2 regions of the Psychromicrobium ferritrahens genome follow, and region 2 is predicted to be linked to the other one. Evidence: riboswitches for the same ligand, from Rfam matches in the RefSeq annotation. Region 2 holds a riboswitch; the other holds the start of a gene.
The links. Region 2 has a riboswitch for cyclic di-AMP ahead of ABDK06_RS13390 (C40 family peptidase). Riboswitches for the same ligand answer to the same signal wherever they lie in the genome.

Region 1 (7,441 bases), on a different contig from region 2:
CTGCCCGACGACCTCACCGGGCGTCAGGTCTACGTGCTGGATCCGATGCTCGCCACCGGCGGGACTCTGAAAGAAGCCATTAAGTTCCTCTTCGACCGCGGCGCGATGGACATCACCTGCATCTGCCTGCTCGGTGCACCGGAAGGCATCGAGGCCCTCCGCGAGCAGCACGAAGGCGCGAATGTCACCATCGTGCTGGCCTCGGTCGACGAAGGCCTCAATGAAAAGTCTTATATCGTTCCCGGCCTGGGTGATGCGGGTGACCGGCTCTACGGCGTCGTCGGCTGAACCGCTGCCCCCGCACGAATCGAAGGACGCCGGGAACGCCGAGATCTCCACTCTGGCGGCTCCCGGACACGCCCTGCGCTACGGCGGCGCTGAGGACGTCGAAGCCTGCGTCGCACTCTGGCGGGAAGCGATTCTGCGTCGAGACGGAGCCACCGCGGACCCGGCTGGCCTGGAGCTGCAGATCGACCGGCTGCGGGAGAACTTCAGGCTCCCCGGTGGCATTCTGCTGTTAGCCGAGGACTCGGCTGGTCAGAGCGGGTTTGCGCTGCTGATCCCGCAAGCCGATGGCCCCAGTGGCTATCTCTCGCTGCTCGCCGTCGCACCCCGGGCACAAGGCCGGGGGATCGCTCAAAGCCTGCTGTCCAGCTTCACGCAGGCCCGGCGCGCGGCCGGAGATCGTTGGCTCGTGCTGAGGGTTTTGGAGGATAACCGGGCCGCCCAGCAACTCTACCGAAAGCTGGGCTGGTTTCCCTTCGGACCGCTTGAGCCGCACGAAGTCACCGGGAAGCCCTTCCAGTGGTACAAACTTTTGCTTAGCTGAGCGCCCTCCTTCAAAGGACTGAGGGTTGTATATCGGGAGGCGCAGTCGAGAGGGCGTGGGCTAGGCTCTAGGAATGGACCAATTTCAGCCCCCGAGCAACCCTCAGTTGCCCCCACAGCAACCCAATCCGCAGCAACCCAATCCGCAGCAGCCGGGTCAGGCTCCGCAGTACGGCCAGAATCAACCGCCGCAGTTCGGCCAGCCACCAGCGCCGCAGTTCGGCCAAAATCAACCGCCGCAGTACGGTCAGAACCAGCCATCTCAGTACCCGCAGGCCCAGTACGGCCAAGCGCCCTATGGGCAGCAGTTCCAGGCCTACCCGAGCGGCCCCATGGGGTACTCTCAGCTTCCTCCGGTGGAGAAGCCTGCGACCTTGAAGAACGCCGTGATTCTGATGTTCGTCGGAGCAGCGCTGGCTCTTTTAGGCGGCATCTTCTCGCTGTTCCAGATCGATCGAGTGCTCGATTTAGCGCTCTCCCAGGCCAATACTTCTGAACTCAGCGGGAGCAGCTACGAGTCTGCGAAGTCGATAGCTCAAGCGGCTGCTTATGGTACCGCGATCTTCAGCTTGGTGATCAGTACAGCACTGTGGATCTGGATGGCGCTGGTGAACAACGCAGGCAAGTCCTGGGCGCGCGTCGTCGCCACGGTTTTTGCCGGTATCGGAATCATCGGCGGGATCTATTCGCTGATTTCCGGTCTGGTGAGCAAGATGATGTTCTGGGATAACCTGATCTTCGGCATTCTGACGCTGCTGGTCTCGATTGCGGCTTTGGTGCTGATCTGGCTCAAGCCCTCGACCGAGTACTACAAATTCAAGAGCCAGAAGGTTCTCTACTGAAGCTCAGTACCACCCGGTGGCCTGGGAATGTCCCCAGGCGCCGCAGGGTGAACCGTAGCGTTCTTTGATGTAACCCAGTCCCCAGCTGATCTGGGTTTTGTAATTGGTGCGGTAATCGGCGCCCGTGCTCGCCATCTTCTCCGCGGGCAGCGACTGTGCAATGCCATAGGCCAGGCTCGAGGGGTTTTCCGCTGTGGTCTGCCAGCTGGATTCTTTGGTCCACAGTGGCAGTAGGCAACTCATCTGGTCCTGCCCCCAGCCGAAGCCAGCCAGTTTAGCGGCCGCGAAGGTCTGGGCTGCTTGTGGGTCATTGATCTTTTTGATGTCGGCTGCCGTCGCGTCAGCATCGGGCGTGCCGGATGCGAGCTTTGAGCTTGCACTCACCCGGCTGAAAACCACCTCGGCGTCGGAAGCGGCGGAAACGGTCTGCGTGTGTGAATTCTGGGCCGCCGGCACCGGAGCGGAGATGCTCGTGCTCTGCTGAGAGGCACTGACGCCCGCTACCAGAACGCCTGCTACCGCGACTGCTGCGACCTGCTGAACCGGGAGCTTCGGAGTGGCGTCCCAGAGCAGGCTGAGATTGGACTTCTCAGCTGCGCGACGCCGTCCGGCGGCTTTGCCTCGGCGGGATCTCGGGGACCCCTCTTGGGGTGCTGCCACATGGCGTGCACGATGAGTGCGTGACTGATGGGCGCGTTGAGCCACTGGCTTGCCTCTCTTTTGCCTGCGAGGTGAGCTGTCGGATTCGGCTGAGAAAGCCGGCCCTGCGCTGCAGGGCTTCACCCCAAGGCCATCTGAAGATGACCGAAAGTGGTTCCCCCGTCTCTGCCAGAATTGCTGTTATCCGTCCGGAGTGGCAGAGCTCGGCGTCTCTCCGAAAAGGTGCGCGGCTTATGCTGCGCACCTCTCAACGATACCTGAGCCACCTGGATAAGTCACATTTAGGTAACGGAGTGCAGAATCTCTAATTTACTTAGCAAAGGTAATGACTTATGCTAAGTATTGTGAATTCAGCTCAAAAGTCGCCTTCTCTCGCGGTGCAGCTTCGAATGGCCGTGATGCGCACTTCACGGCGGCTGCGCGCCGAAGCGACCAGCGAGAGCGTCACCCCGGGGCAGTTCACCGTGCTGGCGATCTTGAGCGACGGTCGGCAAACTCTCCGGCAGCTCGCTGATCGGGAACATGTGCAGGCGCCCTCAATGACCCGGATGATCAATGCCCTGGAGAGCGGCGGTTTGGTCACCAGACAGTCGGATCCCAGCGACGGCCGCCAGATCCTGGTCGAACTGACTGACGCAGGCCGGGAGGTGCTTCGGGATACCCGGCAGCGCCGTACCGAATGGCTTGAGCGGCGACTGGCCGGGCTGAGTGCCGAGGAACGCAAAGTGCTGCGTGAAGCAGCCGCGATACTGCAGAAAATGAGCGCGAAATAATTGTTTAGTGCACTGAAGGTCTTCAACTACCGGCTCTGGGTCTCCGGGGCACTGGTCTCCAATATTGGCACTTGGATGCAAAGAGTGGCCCAGGACTGGCTAGTTCTGACCATTCTGACGAACCAATCGGGAACCGCGGTGGGGATCGTGACCGGTCTGCAATTCCTTCCCATCTTGCTGCTCGGCCCTTGGGCGGGACTGCTGGGAGACCGTTATTCCAAACGCAAGATCCTCCTGATCACGCAATCCTGCATGGGCTTCTGTGCTTTGATCCTGGGGCTCTTGGTGGTCACCAACACCGTTCAACTCTGGCATGTCTACCTGCTCGCACTGCTGCTCGGCGTGGGAAGCGCCATTGACGCCCCCTCGAGGCAGGCCTTCGTCTCCGAGGTGGTCGAATCGGATGACGTGCCCAACGCGGTGGCGCTCAATGCGACCTCATTCAATTTGGCCAGGTTGGCCGGGCCGGGACTCGCCGGGCTGCTGATCGCTTGGATCGGAACCGGGCCGGCGTTCTTGATCAACGCGGCGAGCTTTGCCGCCGTGATCATTTCCCTTGCCAAGATGCGGGTGACGGAACTGCACCCCGCCGCCCGCACGCCGCGGGGGAAGGGGCAGATCCGGGAGGGACTGCACTATATCCGGCAGCGCCCCGATCTGATGATGATCATGGTGCTGGTGAGCCTGGTGGCAACCCTGACCATGAATTTCCAGATCACCAATGCCATGATGGCCACCTCGGTCTTCGGCCTCGGGCCGGGAGAGTACGGGCTGCTCGGCACCGTGATGGCGGTCGGCACGCTCTCCGCCGCGTTGCTGGCGGCGCGTCGCCAGGGCGTGCGGATGGCCTATGTGGTGGGCGGCGCCCTCGCCACTGGAGTGTTCACCATACTGGCGTCGTTCGCCCCGAATTACTGGGTCTTTGCGATCGCCCTGGTTCCAATCGGCCTTTCCTCGATGACCTTCCTGAATGTCTGTAACACCACCATTCAGCTGACCACCGATCCGGCGATGCGCGGTCGGGTGCTAGCTGTCTATATGGCGGTGATGCAGGGCGGTACGCCGATTGGCGCCCCGCTGGTCGGCTGGATCGGCACGCTCTTCGGCCCGCGCTGGTCACTCATCGTTGGCGGGCTGGCCGCTCTGCTGGCCGGAGCGATAGCGCTCTCCGTGCTCAATAAGCGCAATCACACCACGCTGCGCAGCCAGGTCGGTTCGCTATTGCCCCATCGCGTCAAGGCCTGATTTCCGCAGCGACGGTGCGGTCGCTGGTTCAGTGGCCGCGGGGAAGATCGACCATGAACTCAGTGTCTCCAGGTTCGGATTTCAAAGTGATCTTCCCGCCGTGAGCCTGCACGATGGCGTGCACGATGGAAAGTCCCAGTCCGGTGGTTCCATCGTGGCCGGAGCGAGCCACATCGACCCGGGAGAAGCGATCAAAGATATCGGACTGGAAGTCCTTCGGAATGCCTGGACCGTTGTCTCGTACACCGAGCCGCAGCATTCCCCCCTCCACATTGCGCAAGCTGGTGGTCACCACAGTGCCGGCATCGGTGTGCTTGGCGGCATTGGACAGCAAGTTGAGCAGCACCTGACGGATCGCCCCGGCGTCGGCCTTGATGATGAAGGGGTCGCTGGGCAGGTCAAGCTGCCAGCGATGATCGCCGAGGGCGACCTTCATATCGTTCACGGTCTCCAGCACCAGCTGAGTCATCTCGGTATCGGCCAGCTCGAGCGGTTTGCCTTCATCGAGCCGGGCCAGGGTGAGCAGATCTTCCACCATGGCACCCATCCGCTTGGACTGCGACTCCACCCGGGAGAGCGATTTTTCTCCCGATTGGCTCAGGTTCTCGGTCATCCGGAGCATCTCGGTATAGCCACGGATCGCGGTCAACGGGGTGCGCAATTCGTGGCTGGCATCGGCGACGAATTGCCGGACTTTGGTCTCGCTGCGCTGCCTGGCCTGCAGCGCCTGGGAGACATTGTCCAGCATCCTGTTCAGAGCCAGGCCCACCGCGCCCACTTCAGTATTGGGGTTCGCCGCGGAGGTGGGGACTCGCTCCGCGAGGTTGACTTCACCCTCGTCGAGCGGTAGCTGGGAGACTTTGGTGGCCACTGCCGAAAGCTGATTGAGCGGCGTCATCGCCCGTCGGATGATCACGGTGCCCACCATGCCCATGGCGATCAACCCCGAGGCCGAAACCAGAATGATGGTGGAAATTAAGGTAGCTAAGGTGTCATTGAGGTCGTTAAGCGGCAGCCCAGTGATCAGGGAAGTGCCGTTCGACAACGGAATTGAGACCAGCCTGTAGTCGCCTTCATCGAAATGCGCATCGTAGAACCGGCCATCCGAAGGGATTGAGGTGATCGTCTTTTTGTCTTTTGCACTGAACGGCTGGAGACCATCAGGCTGACCGGTCCGTGAATCAGAGACAAATCCGCCAGTGGCCTCCGCATTCTGCGGGACAGTGGCGATGAGTGTACCGATAGCGATGCCGCGCACTGTGGCATATGACTGACCATTGAGATTTGTTTGCACCGAAAAGGTCGTGGAGGTTCTGTAGGAGCTGTCCACTAAATCACTGTTGAGCCGATTATTCAGCACAAAACTCATCGAGGCGTAACAGACCAGCCCGACGATAAAACAGATCGCGGTGAGTAGCGCCAGCGTCGCCATCACCATTTTGGAGCGCAGGCTCCAATCGGAAAGTTTCAGCCAGGCCGGTGGATGAAAGCGCTTAGTCAGGCTGTCCCACGACGCAGTTGACGTTCCAACAGGCGCCGCCTTGCTCACTGCTCAGCCGGTTTGAGAATATAGCCTGCTCCGCGCACGGTGTGGATCATGGCGGGGTGATTGGCTTCGATTTTCTTACGCAGATAGGAGATGTAGAGCTCGACGATATTGACCTGCCCGCCAAAGTCATAGTTCCAGACCCGGTCAAGGATCTGCGTTTTGCTGATCACGCGTTTCGGGTTCTCCATCAGGTAGCGCAGCAGCTCGAATTCGGTGGCGGTCAGAGTGATTTCTTCCGACCCTCGCATCACCTGCCGAGTGTCATGGTTGAGCACCAGATCTCCCACCCGGATCTCGGCGGAATCAACTGAGGTCACCCCCGCGCGCTGCACGATGCGGTGCAGTCGGAGCAGCACCTCTTCCATGCTGAAGGGTTTGGTCACATAGTCGTCGCCACCAGCGGTGAGGCCGGCCACGCGATCCTGCACGGCGTCCTTGGCGGTCAGGAACAAAGCGGGGATCTCAGGCGCGAAATTCCGGATCTTGCCGAGTAGCTCGACGCCGTCAAAACCGGGCAGCATGATGTCGAGCACCAAGACATCGGGCCGGTACTCGCGGGCGATCTTCACCGCGGTGGCACCGTCATGGGCTATCTGCGTCTCCCACCCAGCCATCTGCAATCCCATCGACATCAGTTCAGCGAGGCTCGGCTCATCGTCGACCACCAGGGCGCGAATCGGTGAACCATCCGGATGACTGAGTTTCGGCAGGTTCTCGGTGAAGTTTCTTGTAGTAGCCATAATCTAACTTTCTGACAATCCAATATATTTAAGCTTGAAGCTAGCTGGATATTGACTGTGGAAGCTGTGAATTTAAATTTTCACTCTGCTCACAGCCAGTGAGTTGCGTTCACAGCCAGCGATTTTTCCGCTGTCAGTTCAATCACAGCGCTCAGCGATTCACTAGAGGTCAACAAGTGATGGAAGGACCTCAGATGGAACAGCAAGCTCAACAGCACAACGAAAATCGGCCTCAGGGCGTGCCCGAAGCGGCCTCCGGCCTCGGCGGTCCGCCGAACGCCGCCCCAGGACCGGCCTCGGCCACCCCGGGAGCTCCAGAGCAGCGCACAAAAGCACCCCGGAGGCAGTGGCCACTGCGGACCGTCATCATTACCGGGGCGGTGGCCTTCGTGGTGGCCGGAGGTGGCGGAGTGGCCACCGGCTGGGCGATCGGCTCGGTGGCGCATGACCGACCGGCACTGCACCATCGGCCAGCTGGCCAGCAACCCTTCCATGCGCCGGGCGACCAGCAGGGAAAATCGCCGGGGGAGAACTCAGGAAGGCCCACCGGCCCAGCCAATAACCCCTGAGTTAACCTCTCGTCCGTTTCGAGGCCATTCACCTCCGGCACGGCACAGCGCTCGTGGCGCTGTGCCGTGCCTCTCCCGCTGATCTTCTCCCGCTGATCCTCTCCTGCACCTCCTCTCCGGTACCTCCGCGCCGCTTAGCTCGAGCTTTGACGGCGTCCCGGGCCTTCGGCTGAGCTCGACAGACTGAGGTCGATTGGTCAAAGTGTGAGAAGTGGATTTTTGACACATTCAGGAA
Region 2 (7,441 bases):
TCCATCAAAGCCACCACATTGGAGAAGGTGCGGGCGCACTTCCTGATGGTTTCCCGGACCGGCCAGAGCCACGCGGAATCGATGTGCGCGTGCCCGGTGGCCACGATCTGGTGTGCCGAAGCATAAGCAGGCTGACTGAGTACCCCCGCGAGAGCCTCCCTGCCTGCCGCAGCGGTGCCGGAGACGTCATCGGGATCCATCACATCCAGCATCCGCTCCAGGGCACGCAAGATCTCGTGCCTGCGCGGCAGTTCAGTGGGCAACTCGTGCATCAGCCCGGCCAGGGTCCAGACATCCTGCCGCAGCTCCCAGACCGTCTCGTCAAGTACCGCGAGGGCCACTCCACCGAACACGTAGAGCGGCTTCTTGCCCGCGGTTGCTTTATCGCCCAAGGGATTGGGCTGGAAGGTCCAGCCCTGAGCGACGTCGGGGTTTGCCGCAGCCTCGATATAGAAATCGATGGCGCCGTCAGCACCGATGCCCAATCGCTCTACCGGAAGGTATTTATTGCGCGGAGACAACGCTTTGAGGATGCTTCCATCGCGGTGCCAAGCGATGCCTTCACACTGGAAGCCGGGCATCTCATCGCTGTAACCGAGCTCGGCCACGATCTCGAGCCGGTGCCCCGAGGAGAGCAAGTCTTCGGGTAGCTGACCCGTGATGTGCAGCCATCGCGTGCTCCAAGGGGCGCCCCAGGGCTCACCGCTCGTCACGGGCCGATACTGCTGGAGGATCGCCTCACTGAAGGGCACGGGCTCATCTGGCACGTCCCATCCACTCACGGCAAGCGGCAGTGACCTCAGATAGCTTGCCTGATCCAGGCGCTCGCGAACGAACCTGTCCAAGCGGGCCTCAGTCAGATGACGATCATCGTGCACAAGGATCTCCTCCACGGGGATTTTTATCTCTAGTATCGATTTAATCGAGCCTAATCCGGTTAAGCTGATATTGCCAACGCGACAAACCAGCGCTCAGCCTATCCACAAGGTAGGGGCTCGACAAGACATCGAGAGAGGTTGTGAGGAAGTTCCAAGCTTAAGCGAGAGATGCGGTTCAAGTTGTGCTGTACGAGCGCGACAGCGGGGATTTCTCTCACCGATAGGAGCCACGACGTCGCAGAACGTGCTGAGAATCCTTGGCTAAGCGGGCTCTCAGGAACTCAGGCCGCTGATTCGCTCAGAAACGGATCCCATTCAGGAACAGGTTTCTCCAGTTCTCGAATCTGCCAGTGCCCGCCGCGTGGCGGCCGCGGAGTCAGCCGCAACTGCCAATTCATCTCTGCGGGGGTGTGATCTCCCTTGCGGTTATTGCAGCTCAAGCAGCAGGCCACCAGATTCTCCCAGCTATGAGCGCCGCCGCGAGATTTGGGTTGAATGTGATCTATCGTGCTGGCGGATTTTCCGCAGTAACCGCAGCGATGATCGTCCCTCCGCAGAACACCACGCCGGCTGACCGGCGTCTGGCGGTTATACGGCAAGCGAATATAGCGATTGAGCAGAATCACCGAGGGGCGACCCAGAATGTCCTGGGCACCCACCACGGGGTCGTCGCCTTCGGCTAAAACCGAGGCTTTGCCCGCGAGGACAAGGATCAATGCCCGGCGGAAGGTAACAACCGCAAGGGGTTCGTATCCAGCATTCAGAACAAGAGTACGCATAGACGTAGTTCCTCTTCGCTGACCCGGAGTCGTTTCGGCGGAGCCGGCTGCCCTGTCGCAGCCCCGAGTCTTGAACTCAAGACAAGCCTAGGCGGAACACCCATGAATCAGCGAATTCTGCACCGCTCCGCCAGCACGTGTCGGAAAGAATTCACCTGGACGCAACGTTAAAGCACTGGAGTCCCACACCGTACGGTGTGGGACTCCAGTCAAAACTCTCAGGTACTAGTGCCCGATAGCGATGAACGCGGTAGGAGCGCCGCTGCTGATGTTCACCGAGAACAGCGCGGTGGTGCCACCGCTCCAGCCACCGTGCACAGCCATGCCATTACCTACGTAAACCGCGATGTGCTGTCCACCGAAACCGTTGCTGCTGTAATAGACCAAGTCGCCCGGCTGTGCTTCACCCTGGCTGATGGTGCGCCCCAGTGAAAGATAACCCGACGGCCAGCCGTGATAGAAGATGCCAGCGGCGGCCAGGGAGTTACTGGCCAGCGCGGTGCAGTCCTGAGCGACTCCCAGCTGAGCGTAAGCCGCTGCAGCAATGGTCGCGCCGATACCGCTCTTGGAAGCAGTCGGAGCAGCTTTCGTGGCCTGCGGAGCGGCAGGGGCAGCAGCCGGCACTGCCTGAGCAGCGGCCGCAGGCTTCTCAGCTACCGCGGTGGTGCTATTGCTCTGAGCTTCAACGGCAGGAGCGTTCAACTCAGCGGCCGGTGTCGAAGACGAAGCCTTCGGGCTCTGGAAAGTGATCTGAACTTTCGAAGAGGCCGTGACGGCCTGCGACAAGTTCTGAATCTTCAGGGTGGAGGTATTGCTGTCACGCTCGACATCGGTCGGCTGTGCCGCGTTGGCCGCGATCCCCGTGGTCAGCACCAGACCGGATGCTGCCGCAATAACCGCAGCTTGACGACCGACCCCACCGGCGTTGTCGCTGACGGCTTTGGCAATAACTGCTATCGAGCTGGTCTTAGCGACCTCTGCTCGGTGCCGTGCGATCCCTTCACGATTGCTCATGGGTCTCTCTTTCAATTCCTCTTGGCTACGATGCGATGTGTTTGCGTTCATGACACGGAGGTTTTTGTCTGCGAGCCTCCGCGCCCGCTTCTCAAGTGATTAGGGCATGGTGTAGAAAACAGCGGAGCCCACAGCGGTCACCGAGGTGAGCTGAGTTCCGTCGGAGGGGTTCAAAGCACCGATCTCCATACCGTTTCCAACGTAGATTGCCACATGGGAGCCACCGTTCTGAACGACCAGGTCGCCCGGCTTAGGTGTGGAAGTCTGGACCATCACGCCCCACTGATTAGTGCGCGGGATCGAGATGCCGGCCTGGGCATAAGCCCACTGCACGAAGCCTGAGCAGTCCCAACCGGTCACCGGGCTGGTTCCACCGAAAACATAAGCGTGTCCGATGCCGGAGTAAGCAACTGCGGCGACGCCGGAGAGCTTTCCGGATCCTACGGTAGCTTTATCGGGCGATGCGACCTTGGCGGGAGCGGCGGCCGGCGCCTTGGCCTGGCTCTGCTCAACCTGCTGCGAGGCCGGCTTCACGTCCTGAGCCTGCGCATCCACCTGGGTGAGCTCAAGGCTTGAGGCGGTTGCGGGCTGCTGGAACTTGAGAGTGAGATTCTTGGCTGCTGAAACAACCTGAGCGACGTCGGAAGTCGTCCGACTGGATGCTGCGTCCTGAGCTGCGGTGCCATCGGTGTTCGCGGCCAAAGCCGGGATTCCGAAGCTCGTCACAAGCCCAGTGGCCACGGCAACAACAGCTGCCTGACGACCAAAGCTGCCAGCATTTGAAGAAACCGCTTTTGAAATTTCACTCAGGCGATTGCTACTGACAGTGGCCGCGCGGTGGCGACCGATAGATGCCTTTGAAGACACTTTTAACCTCTCCCAAAGCCTGCGAGGTAAGCTGTCGGATTCGGATGGGAGTCACCCGGCCGCATTGACTCATCAGATTGACCGATGAACTTCTGCGGCTTCACCCCAAGGACTTCATTGAAGAAGCCCGCATGTGGTTCCCCCGTCTCTGCCAGACGAATGTTGCGAACGGATCTCGAGGTAATGGCAGAGTTAGGCTATCTACCCGAGAGCGCCAACTTCCTACAAAATTTGGCGCAAAAACAACGGTACATGAGGTTCGGGGGAATGTCACATTCTGATCACGGAAAAGTTATATTTCGGAAACAGCCGTGACAATCCGGTAATTAATCCACTCCGGAGTCTTGCTCTGACCGGCAGTTTTATTCGCGATCAGGCCCTGAAATCAGCAGTGTAAAGATTGTGAAAATTATTTAGAGCCAGCCCATTGGATCAACTGTTTTGTCATTGACCATCACCTCGAAGTGCACGTGACATCCGGTAGAAGCACCGGTGGTTCCACTCAGCGCCACGAGTTCTCCGCGACTCACCTTCTGCCCCACCTTCACCACGAGAGAACTGTTGTGGTTATAGGACGTCGATAAACCATTTCCATGATCGATCACCACCCGGTTGCCACCGCCTCCGCTGTGCCAACCGGCGAAAGTCACAGTGCCACCAGCAGCTGCGAAAACATCGGTGCCGCAGGCTATCGCGAAGTCCTGTCCGGTATGCAGTTCACCCATCGCCCCGGTCAGCGGATTGACTCGATAGCCGAAAGGTGAGGTGGGCACGAGCTTGGTCAAAGGAGCCGCCAGGCTTCCCTTGGCGGCGGCGGGGGTGACCTTTGCCGCCGAGACGCTCAGCGCCTCATGCAATTTGCTGTCCGGATCCAGGCTCCCGGTCGAGCCTGGGCGGCTGAAGCTCAATTCAGCAGTGGCATCCGCGGAAACCGCTGCGGAACTGCCTGCGCTGCTCTGGGCGGCGGCTGGGGCGAACGTCGCTGCGGTACCGGGCACCAGAACCGCCAAGGAGAGCGACGCCGCAGCGAGCACCAAGCCGCTGCGCTGCGCGATCTTGGGGGATCTGAGTGCCGTGGCTTTGCGAACGTCCGTGCTGAGCGCGGCGCTGCGGCGGCCACGAGTCGGAACGGGCGCCGACGGCATCGGAAGGATCTCGGGGCTCAGCTCGACGCGCTGACGAGCGCGGCGAGCGGCGTCTCGCGGCCTGCTCTGAAGTTCGATTGAGGGCGCTGCGAGGGCTTCTCGAGCAGCACTACGCCTGCCGTGCTGTTGTGGTGCTGAAACGCTCAAAGAGCCAGTTTCCTCTCTTGAATCACTTGCGAGGTTAGCTGTCGGATTCGGATCTAGAGAGCGATCCGGCCTTCGGTCTTTCGTTGCTTACGCTTGCTTTGACCGAAGACTTCACCCCAAGACCGGTTATTCAACCGGCCGGTAATGGTTCCCCCGTCCTTGCCTGAACTGCTTATTCTCCGCAACCAGAGGCAAGGCTCAGTGCTGGTTGGGATAACGCCAAAAGATTACGGCGACGAAACTAAATCATACGTCATCGAGCAGTTTGATAACAATTCGTTATACGGCTCAGTCAATGGAGACAAAGACATGCACGGCGACTTCGGGCGGCAGCTCCAAGGCACCCTCCACACCGGGCACTCGAACCGAGATGTACTCCCCGACCTGCTCGAGTGAAATCCTCGCACCAGGTTTCAGCCCGGCCTCGTCGAGCTGACCGAGCAATTCCGGATCGACCTGGATCCGCTCCGAAAGCCTGCCAATGGTGACCTTGGAATCCGGAGTGTACTTCTCCATCGCAGAGACCATATTCACCACCCCGTCGGTGAACTCCCGCGCCTTGTGCCCGCCGAAGGACTCCAGCCCCGGAATCGGATTGCCATACGGTGAATCCTCCGGATGCCCCAATAGCTCGAACAATTTGGCTTCGACCTGTTCGCTCATCACGTGCTCCCAGCGGCAAGCCTCTTCGTGCACATAGGCCCAGTCCAACTTGATCACGTCGGAGAGCAAGCGCTCGGCGAGCCGATGTTTGCGCATCACGCTGGTGGCTCGTTCACGACCCAGCTCAGTGAGTTCGAGGTGCCGATCACCGGAGACGATGACCAGACCATCTCGCTCCATTCGCGCGATGGTCTGCGATACGGTAGGCCCGGAATGATGCAATCGCTCAGCGATCCTCGCGCGAAGAGGCACAATGAGCTCTTCCTCAAGCTCCAGAATCGCCTTGAGATACATCTCTGTAGTGTCGACTAAATCAGCAGTCACCTGAATAACACCCCTTGCATCGCCGCCATACGCTCAAAACCTATATCTAACTTATCCTGCCTGCTGAGTCGCAGAAAATCCTCAGCGCTCAAGCTGATGGCAGAATAAAGACAGCCACCTGTCCAAGACCGAACCTGCCCCTCACGCTGGGGCATCTTCGAACCTGTGCTTTTTGGGAGATCCACGTGACCGACGCCCCCGCATTCCTCCGCATTCCGGCCGATCTGCTGCCTCAGGACGGCCGCTTCGGTGCCGGTCCGTCAAAAACCCGACCGGCACAGCTGGAAGCTCTGCAAGCCGCCGAACGAACCATTCTGGGCACCTCACACCGTCAGGCCCCGGTGAAGAACCTGGTGGGTGATATCCGCTCCGGACTGGCTGAATTCTTCAAAGCCCCCGAAGGATACGAAGTGGTCCTCGGGGTGGGCGGCTCTACGGCGTTCTGGGACGTCGCGACGTTCGGCCTGGTGGAAAGAAAAGCCCAGCACTTGAGTTTCGGCGAATTCGGCTCCAAGTTCGCAGCGGCCACCGATAAAGCGCCATTCCTCGAGGCCTCCTCGATCATCACCTCGGCCCCAGGCAGCCGCCCCAGCCCGGTGGCGGAGCCCGGCGTCGACGTCTACGCATGGCCACATAATGAGACCTCAACCGGCGTGGCTGCGAGCGTGCAACGCGTCACTGGCGGCGATCAAGGCTCGCTCACCCTGATCGACGCCACCTCAGCGGCTGGCGGGCTCGCCGTGGAGATCGCCGAAAGCGATGTCTACTACTTCGCGCCGCAGAAGAATTTCGCTTCAGACGGCGGGCTCTGGCTCGGGCTATTCTCCCCCGCTGCTCTGGAGCGAGCCGCACGGATCAACGCAAGCGAACGCTGGATCCCCGATTTCCTGAACCTGCAGACCGCAATCGATAACTCCCGGCTGAACCAGACTTACAACACGCCTTCACTTACCACTCTGGTGACTCTCAATGAGCAGGTGCGCTGGCTCAACGGGCAGGGCGGTCTGGACTTCGCGACCGCTCGCACCGCGGACTCCGCGCAACGGATCTACTCATGGGCAGAGGCTTCGGCGGTGGCCAGTCCTTTTGTCAGCGATCCGGCAGACCGTTCGCGGGTGATCGCGACCATTGACTTCGCAGATTCGATCGATGCGACGGCTCTCGCGAAAACCCTGCGCGCCAACGGCGTCGTGGACGTCGAGCCCTACCGGAAACTCGGCAGGAACCAACTCCGGATTGCCACCTTCGTGGCCATCGAGCCGGAGGACGTGACTGCCCTGACTCGGTGCATCGACTATGTGATCGAGAACTCCTGAACCTCAGCTCTTTGAATTAAAGGCTGTGGCCGAGCCGCTGAGAGCGACTCGGCCACAGCCTCGCGAAATATTCAGCTGGCAGCTATTCAGTTAGCGGAACCCTCCGTTTTCGGAGCATCCGTTTCCTGCTGAGCTTCATCAAATTCGGCGTGATCCTCGACAGGCTCGACATCGTCGAATTCGGGGGCAGAGCCCTCAGGAAGAACCGGCTCAGCCTCTGCGGCCTGGACCGCGGAGTCCGCAGGCTGGGGCTTCTCCGCAGCAGCCGCTTCGTCTTCCGGACGGACCCGTTCCGACCAGGGCAGCCA

Region 1: another riboswitch for cyclic di-AMP. It lies ahead of ABDK06_RS07305 (aggregation-promoting factor C-terminal-like domain-containing protein); the one in region 2 lies ahead of ABDK06_RS13390 (C40 family peptidase).

Annotation. Positions count from the first base shown of each region.
Region 1 is NZ_JBDLLW010000001.1:1,584,146-1,591,586, reverse strand. It holds gene upp (uracil phosphoribosyltransferase) at 1-288, shown strand, start outside; gene ABDK06_RS07315 (GNAT family N-acetyltransferase) at 260-829, shown strand; gene ABDK06_RS07310 (hypothetical protein) at 903-1,670, shown strand; gene ABDK06_RS07305 (aggregation-promoting factor C-terminal-like domain-containing protein) at 1,674-2,330, opposite strand; cyclic di-AMP (ydaO/yuaA leader) riboswitch at 2,379-2,519, opposite strand; gene ABDK06_RS07300 (MarR family winged helix-turn-helix transcriptional regulator) at 2,675-3,103, shown strand; gene ABDK06_RS07295 (MFS transporter) at 3,104-4,348, shown strand; gene ABDK06_RS07290 (sensor histidine kinase) at 4,377-5,780, opposite strand; gene ABDK06_RS07285 (response regulator transcription factor) at 5,894-6,637, opposite strand; gene ABDK06_RS07280 (hypothetical protein) at 6,832-7,206, shown strand.
Region 2 is NZ_JBDLLW010000003.1:296,207-303,647, forward strand. It holds gene ABDK06_RS13375 (alpha-mannosidase) at 1-878, opposite strand, end outside; gene ABDK06_RS13380 (HNH endonuclease) at 1,160-1,657, opposite strand; gene ABDK06_RS13385 (NlpC/P60 family protein) at 1,883-2,671, opposite strand; gene ABDK06_RS13390 (C40 family peptidase) at 2,771-3,397, opposite strand; cyclic di-AMP (ydaO/yuaA leader) riboswitch at 3,541-3,715, opposite strand; gene ABDK06_RS13395 (M23 family metallopeptidase) at 3,952-4,830, opposite strand; cyclic di-AMP (ydaO/yuaA leader) riboswitch at 4,838-5,011, opposite strand; gene ABDK06_RS13400 (metal-dependent transcriptional regulator) at 5,119-5,817, opposite strand; gene serC (phosphoserine transaminase) at 6,003-7,133, shown strand; gene ABDK06_RS13410 (DUF3027 domain-containing protein) at 7,220-7,441, opposite strand, start outside.